Regions from separate parts of the Aneurinibacillus thermoaerophilus genome, predicted to be linked through region 1. Evidence: riboswitches for the same ligand, from Rfam matches in the RefSeq annotation. Region 1 holds a riboswitch; the other holds the start of a gene.
What was found. A riboswitch is a leader RNA that binds a small molecule or an ion and turns the genes downstream of it on or off. The one in region 1 is predicted to bind cyclic di-GMP.

Region 1 (4,219 bases):
ATCTTCCTTAGCGGTTCTGCTGAGCCACAAGTTATGAAAGATAAGGAATGGGTTTTCTTTTTCAATATAAAGTGGTATGATTATGTATGTTCGCCTTTCTTATGGTTGTTTGATCGTACTTACATCATATAAGAAAATGGCGAATTTTTGTTTTTTCTGATTGAGAATGATTCAACAAGTTCATTAGATAAAAAATAAAGTTTTCCTACAAGAGGTACTATGCATCCAGACATTCATTCTAATACAAATACTAAAACAATAAAAAAAATTTACATTCCTGTAAGTACAAAATTTTGGCTAAGTCATTTTATCGCTTTTTTGTGGATGTGCTTTTCCATTTATATTTCCATGCCTTGGTTAAAGGATTTATCAAGTATTATTTCTTTTCCTTTCGCTCTGCTCATTATTATAGGAATTTCATATATTCCAGGATATATGAACGCTTTTCTTGTTGCAAGCTTAGTCTTTGATCGACAGCCGCCGTTCAAGAATGAGTTTTCCACCGATTCTGTAACCGTTCTAATAGCTGCTTATAATGAAGAAGAAAAAATATTTAATACATTAAGATATCTTTCAAAGCAAGATTATAAAGGTAAAATAACTACGATGATTATTGATAACGGTTCAACTGATAATACTGTTTCCGAAATACTAAAAGCAAAACAGGAACTAGACTTGGATATTGCAATTTTTCACGAAGAGCATCCTGGAAAGTTTCATGCTTTAAACAAAGGACTACAATATGTTACGACTCCATATGTAATTACACTAGATGCAGATACATTATTGCATCCATCCGCTATTCGTTATATCGTAGCCAGAATAAAAAGTAGTTCAGAAGAGATATGTGCAGTGGCAGGCTCTATTCTTGTTAAAAATAGTCGAGATAATATATGGACAAAGATACAGGAATGGGATTATTTTTTAGGAATTGCTTCTATTAAACGGCTTCAGGGTTTATATCAGGGAACACTTGTTGCACAAGGAGCCTATAGCATATACAAAACTTCATGCCTCAAAGAAATCGGGGGATGGCCTAATGCAATCGGTGAGGACATTGTCTTAACATGGAGACTTTTACAAAAAGGGTGGAAAGTTTATTTTGAACCATTAGCAGTAGCTTTTACAGAAGTACCTACCAGTTTGAAACACTTTGTTCGTCAACGCTCTCGTTGGGCTAGAGGAATGATTGAAGGGCTAAAGGAAATTAAACCCTGGGAACAACCCCAGCTATATACAAAATACTTAACCTTTATTAATTTGATTATGCCTTATTTGGACTTTGCATACACATTCTTTTGGATTCCTGGCCTTGTTCTTGCATGGTTCGGTTACTATTGGATTGTTGGACCTATGACATTACTCGTTTTACCTCTCACTTTAATAAGCTATAGTTTCCTTTATTTCTTTCAAAAAAAATATGTTTTTACCTCCTTACATTTAAAAGTTCGTAAAAACTTTCTCGGTTTTCTTTTATTTGTTCTTTTTTATCAAATGATTATGTCACCCGTTTCAACATATGGATATATACAAGAAGTGTTCAAACTACAAAGGATATGGAAATAGCAGCTGCATTCTACAAAAGCACCCAGGGCTGAAAGTTTCGCTCTAGATGATAACCGTCTTTATGTGACGGGAAAAAATGAATCATGTAGAAAAAAGATAGCTGTAGCTGATACCGATGGTTATAGAGCAAAGCCTCGCCACCCAAATGGGCAGCGGGGCATTATTATTTTTGCTGCACTCTTCCTCTAAATACCCCGACAATGTTTTAACATGACACTACAGAGAAATCTAATTCCAATGGTAGGCATTCTAACATTTTATCTCAAACTATTTTCGTCTATCATACGCTTAATTCTCTCTTTTGCTTCTTCAATATCCAATTCAACACTACTAATGATATCTAACCAATGTTCCTTCTGTTTTTTCATCGTAAAAAATATGGTTGGTTTTTCATGTTTAAGAATAGTGATTAGTTCTATTATTGGTAATGTTTCCCCAATCGCTTTCTCTCTAAGCAGACCTTTAAAAAAACTAGTAAAGATATAATAATGCTGTGACTCATCATGGTGTTTCTCTAGAAGTTTATAAAAATCCACTATCGCATCAACAACTCGATACATTTTTCTTCTCATATATTCCTCCTGGCAACTGGCTGGCATATCTTAAAGATAGAAGCCCCTATAGTTTTGCGTCCTTATCTTTCAATAAGTTTACCTTTTTCAGCAGGAATATATTATCACTAAAAACAAAGCGATAATAGGTATAAAGACATGCAAAAATTGCACCTATCTGACACGGCCCCTTCGCTTATCTTCTGATACTATCATCATACTCCCCCTATTTCAAAACAGCGCCCATCCAATCAAAAATCAGGCCATTTATCCCCGGATTAATTTAATCAAAGATATAACAGCACCATATACCCCCTAAATCATTGAGCGGTTAACTCAAAATAGTTTTATGTCTACTTCGTAACATTTATAAACATAGACCATCCTATGCAAATATGTACTCAAGGGGACAAATGGTGAGTGATAAATGGGGTTCCAAATTATCGTTTACTGATCTTATTTTCTTAGATAAAATTTATGTATATTTTATTTAAATTCCAAAGGAGGAATAATATGTGAAAGGGGAGAAAGTCGTTATCACAGGATATGGAATCAAAGTTCCAGGTGGATATAATGTAAATCACTTTGCCGATACTCTTTTAACGGGAAAAAGCGCTCTAGACCTTTACATAGGAGAAGGAACGGAAGGAAAAAATATCGCATTCGGGGTTGTACATGATAGATTAGCAGAAATACAGAATAAAAAGTATAGAAGATACCCTAGGATCAGTCTTCTGGCTATGTCAGCCGCAAAGGAAGCGCTACAAATGACAGGAAATATCCATTTAGATCAATATAAAACAGGAATTTTCCTCGGAACGGCTTTAGGGGGAACCCTAGGATACGATGAGATTGTCGTTCTTGCCCAACAGAATAATCTGAAAGATATGCCTGTCAGTGGATGTGGGATCGTCCATTATCATAGCTTAGCTTCTTCAATAGCAGAGTTTCTAGGGGTAAATGGAGTTACGAGAACCGTAGCCACAGGATGCGCAGCAAGCATTGATGCCATCCAGGATGCCATTATGTATTTGCGTTCTGGCGAGTTAGACATCTGCATCGTAGGGGGGGCCGATGCGCCTATTTCTAAAACAGTGATATATGCCTTCGGAAAAATAAGATGTTTATCACAAGACAAAGAGCTACATATGATGGGCGTTCCATTTTCAAAAAAGAGCGGAGGATTTGTCATCGCTGAAGGAGCAAGCGTATTAGTGCTTGAAAGAGAATCGAGCGCTCTGAAAAGGGGAACAAAGATTTTAGGTGTCATTGACGAGGTCAGTACATCAAACGATGGAAAAGGAATATTTTTTTCAGACAGCGAAGGGAAACATTTGCTTCGTGATTTAGAAAAGGTAACTAAACATAGAAAGCCTACATATGTCAATAGCCAGGCACTTGGAATGAAAGAAAACGATAGGATTGAAGCTATCAACCATATGCAGTTGTTTGGTAAAGATGTTCCTATTACTTCTATAAAAAGTATAACCGGTCATACGTTTGGAGCAAGTGCAGGAGCACAAATGATTTCTTCTCTTATTGGAATGGAACGGAATTTCATTCCTAGTACAGTGAATGCGGTTCGAGAGGATTATCCGGAACTGTCTATTGTATATGATACCATTCAAACGGAAGTTGACAGTTTTGTTGTTACTTCTCATGGATACGGTGGAAATAATGCTGCTATTTTCATCTCTAAATACCCATTTTAAAAAATTCATACTTACTGAGGAAGGAAAACGAATGATTGAAACACATAAGGATAAAGAAAAATTGTTGTATTTAATTATCGAAAAAGTTCCAAACATGATCGAAGCGCATATTCAAAATATGCTACAAAAAACTGAAAACTTCCATAAAGTTATTGAAGACCTTGAAGCCTATAGAACTTCTTTATATTCAATATATACTACTGTGGCGAGAATATTATTTAAAGAGAATGAGGAATATATAGAAGCGCTACAACAGCTGGAGAAAACAGGCTATGAAGTAGGGCTTTATTTTGGAGAAGTAAAAGAAATGAATCGAGAAACATTCCTCCAGCTAACACATAGTATTCGAATACATTCTTTTGATTATGTTTGTTCTTTAATTAATGTTCA
Region 2 (4,219 bases), 690 kb from region 1:
CTGCCCGCAAAACGGAGGCGAACGGATATGTTGGCAACACGATTTTTATGACCGAAGCCAAACATACAAAAGTCGGTGATTTATTTAAGCGCATGGTGGTCGAATGGCACGGAAAACCGCACTGGCTCTTTGACACGTTTATTATTCGTCCAGTCGGCAAGGAACAGCGTGGCTATAGCTTTGAAACGTTCGATACGACGAAAGGGAATCCATCTGAGACGCTTACTAAGTATGTAGAAGAAATTTTCGCGCCTGGCAAAGAGGTAGATTTGCTGGAGAAGGCAACGTTGAAAGCGCGTGCTTATATGGAAGATTCTACATACCGTACAAATGTTATCATCGGTTTGCCGAACCCGATAGGAACGGTGCATCCGGTGCAGCGCACCGCGCTGGTGGAAGGGTATATGGATCGGATCATTGCTCAGTGGAACGCAAAAAATCCACAAGCGCTGCGGCTTGTGGGCTTTTATTGGACGAATGAAATCGTTCCTGATTCAGACCGTGAGTTTGTGAAAGAAATCGGCACAATCGTGCGCAAGAAGGGATATAAATTTTATTGGGCGCCATATTTCCAGGCAGCAGGTGCCGAACAATGGAGAACGCTCGGATTTGACTTCGCCTGGATGCAGCCGAACCATTACTTCAGCAAAGACAATTTCACAGGCATGGATATGCTAGGAGAGACAAATACGATTGCTCGGCAAACAGGAGCCGGTACGATGCTGGAGTGGAACTGGAAGCTGCTTGAGGATCCGAAATACGTGCGAGCATTAAACGAGTATCTTGACCTAGGTCGCCTTGTGGGTGCGGAACACCCAAGCGTGTTTGTATACGATGGGGAAGGAGCGATCGATGCCTTTTTCCATGATGGGAATTCACAAAAACTTGGCTATGTGAAAGAAAAGCTACTTGCCTACCTTTTATCACCGTCACAAGAAGAATAAAAAGAAAGAGGGCGATGGGCCCTCTTATTTTTTTACGTGTTTTTGGATCACAATGTTGTTGATTTCAATTGTTTGTGAAGCTGTGTCATAGTACATATCCCCGACAATCGTACCTTGATCTTTGGCCATAAGCATAACGCTCCAATCGGCGCTTGCTGGAAATTCCAGATAAGCAGGTACGTTTGACCGGGCATTTCCGGCAATTTCTCCGCTGTACCATTTGTCTGAAGCAACATGATAAATAAGCGTTTGATGTTCCGAAAGGGAAGGCAGGTAGATGCGCAATGTCCCGTCATGCGTCACTTCTATTTTTTGAAACGTTTCATATAAACGTTTTGCCCAGAAATTGATCGCATTGTAATCTCGAATTTGGCCCCGCTTGGGAAGGATAGCATTTTGTGCTTTGTGCAAGTTTGCGACTACTGTTTCAGGGCTGCTGCTAATGAAACGGGTGACAGCAGGATTGTAAGACGGTTGTTCCGGCATTTTTTGCATGGTGGATGCGATGCCAGTGTCGTGGGCCATTTTTAGAAATTGAACCGCTTCCACTCGGCTGACTTTTTGGGAACTTCCGTATCCTGCGATGGTTGATTCACCATCCATGCCTTTCGTAATGCCGTGCTCATACATGTAAGCGATAGCGCCTTCGTCATCGTAATGGTGGCCGCCGGCAGCGGAGAAAAGGCGCGCAACTTGGATACGTGTCAGCGCGTCAGCGCGTTTGGCCGGATCGTTTATGCCTGCTGCCGGAAGATTATATTCACGCGCGAGCGCGTATACTTCCTCTGTTGTTCCTGTTCCCAGCTTGTCCCGCGTGTCAGGGAATAGGCGCATCATCATCGTAAGAAACTCAGCTTCTGTAATCACTTCGCCGGGATTAAAGGTTTCGGTCTGCTTTTCATTCAGTATTCCGGCCTGTGCCGCCCAGGGAAGGGTTCCATTTTTCCAGGCCCAATGGTCGCGCGGCACGTCGGTAAATATACCAGATGCGTCCAGCGCGTAGGCCGGAGGCGCGGAAGCAGCCATGATACCAGCTGCGAGAATAAGTGCGGTGGTTTTTAGCTTTATCTTGTTTGTTTGCGTTGTCATCTTCTCTTCTCCCTTTCTATGTACTAAATATGTTGCATTCATATATTAGGCTCTTCATATATTCCAATGTTTGTTTCAACCTTATTTTCCTCCACTTTCTATATATTTTACCTTATATTTGGCCCTACACCAAAACATGTTTTGCAAAGAGCAATTATGTCATATGTGTGGATGAAAAAAAATATGAGAGAAAATATTCATTTCCTTTCCTTGCAATTCTATCTTTTTTATGCATACTTTGGACTATAAGGCCTATAATATTAATTTTTTTTAACATTATAGCTATGATAATCGACAAATACTGATAAATTTGTTATAGTAATAAATGACTGTAAAGTTATATAAATGCATGCTTCGATAATGGCAAACCCACTGAAAAGTGGGGACGCAAAGCCACGGGCCTACCGTTTATGCTGGCATAAACCATGGCAGCCGGGTTGCCGAAAAGCTGGGGTTATAAATAAATGAATAGGCATATAACCACGGCTGTTTCGCGCACGAAAGAGCCCTTTTTTATTTTCTTTTCAAAAAAACACAAAAAGGAGACGAAAGATGAAACGACAATATTCTATCCAATTCAAACATCAAGTAGTGAAAGAGGCTTTAGAGGTAGAAAGTTTAAGTATAGTCGCGCGTAGACATCGCTTAAACTCCCGCATCATTTATCGCTGGGTTCGCGAATTTAAGGAAGGAAAATATTCACTGGCGCAAAATAAATAGTGGATAAACACGCACGTTGTCTTTTGGCTTTTTGAAAAAATGGACTCCAATGGTATTATCTGAATTTTTAGTTCTATTCATTATTTTTTGCTTATATGATAAAAAGTTCTCTCAAGGGGGAGAACTTTTTATTTTCTGTTGTTTAAAGTATTAAAATACTACGTATTAATAAAAACACGGATGGTTCTTATGTGATTCGGGTACAGTAAAAACGGAGGTGATAGCCGTGGCCATTGGACTTACGAACAAGCAAATCGCGGAACGGCTTTCCGCCGCTTTTACGATCGAAGAAATGAAAGAAGCTGTGCAGGCATTAATGGTGGAGAACAATCGTCTCATTGAACGGCAGTTGCACACAATGTTTCAGGAATATTTAACAGAAAACCATTACGAAATAGACGATGGGATAGAAGACGGGATGCAAATTAGATTTCATTAAAAACGGCGAATGCCCTGCTTTGGGTGTAGAATGTACGACAAAACAAATCCTCCTGCAATTTTCCAGGAGGATTTGTTTTGTGGCGCATCGTCTATCCATCAAGTTTCCTCGCACCAATTGCATTTGTGGCTTTTTTTTGTTTTTGGCTTGTCAGCCAGCTGAAACCGCGGTTTACCAATTGGGCACAAATCGCCGACACAGCGAATGTAACTGCATAGATGCTCAGCATATACAGCGCGGATATAGCTTTGTGATGAAAAATCCATTCAATGGTAAAGTTCGTTTCCATAAACTTGTTAGCGTATATAATAAATGCTGGATGTAGTAAATAGATATAGAATGTTAAACCTTTCTGAAAGCGCAGGTGCAACGCATCCACAATATAATGCAATATCGCCGCGCTGGAGACGAGCAGCGCAAATGTTGCTAAGACAAATATTAGATGGTTAGCTGTATATAGTTTAGATGACATAACGAAAAAGTACATAGTAAATCCGGATAGAACCAATAATCCAATAAGAACAATTTTATGCTTTTCCATAAACATAAACATCGGTTTACGATACCAGTACAGTAAGTGTCCTAAATACAATGTAAAAATCCAAGTCGGTAAAAAATGACGTATACCTAGACCAAACCAGCCATGTGCAATTATATGAATATACATATATTGTATGACAAAGAAAAGGGTGATAACCAACAGAATGTTTTTCTTCATAATTAAGCGGCGGAAAAGATAAGCGAATACATAATACTGGCAAAGCATAAAAATAAAGTACAGGTGCCCTGCGGTTTGACCGGTCAAAACATCCTGCCAGTCTTTTTCGTTTGTCGGTATGCCCTTTTTCATAATAATAAAGTACAGCACACTGGCAAACAGAAAAGGAAAATAGATGTATTTTAGCTTTCCTTTAAAAAAGCGTGTGCCTGAAAATTTTTTTCCATCCAGACTGTGTGCAGTAAAAAAACCAGTAATAATTGCTAAAATCACTGTCCCGTAACGGCTAATCTGGTTCAAAGCTGTCTC

Region 2: it holds a riboswitch for cyclic di-GMP, as region 1 does, so the genes downstream of both, K3F53_RS07445 (transposase) here and K3F53_RS10790 (hypothetical protein) in region 1, are expected to answer to the same signal.

What each region holds. Positions count from the first base shown of each region.
Region 1 covers NZ_CP080764.1:2,083,769-2,087,987, forward strand. The annotation lists gene K3F53_RS10785 (glycosyltransferase family 2 protein) at 220-1,566, shown strand; gene K3F53_RS10790 (hypothetical protein) at 1,824-2,138, opposite strand; cyclic di-GMP riboswitch class I at 2,147-2,231, opposite strand; gene K3F53_RS10795 (beta-ketoacyl synthase N-terminal-like domain-containing protein) at 2,633-3,829, shown strand; gene K3F53_RS10800 (sensor histidine kinase) at 3,861-4,219, shown strand, end outside.
Region 2 covers NZ_CP080764.1:1,397,400-1,401,618, forward strand. The annotation lists gene K3F53_RS07435 (DUF4855 domain-containing protein) at 1-944, shown strand, start outside; gene K3F53_RS07440 (S-layer homology domain-containing protein) at 969-2,033, opposite strand; cyclic di-GMP riboswitch class I at 2,386-2,478, shown strand; gene K3F53_RS07445 (transposase) at 2,586-2,753, shown strand; gene K3F53_RS07450 (hypothetical protein) at 2,980-3,192, shown strand; gene K3F53_RS07455 (acyltransferase family protein) at 3,284-4,219, opposite strand, start outside.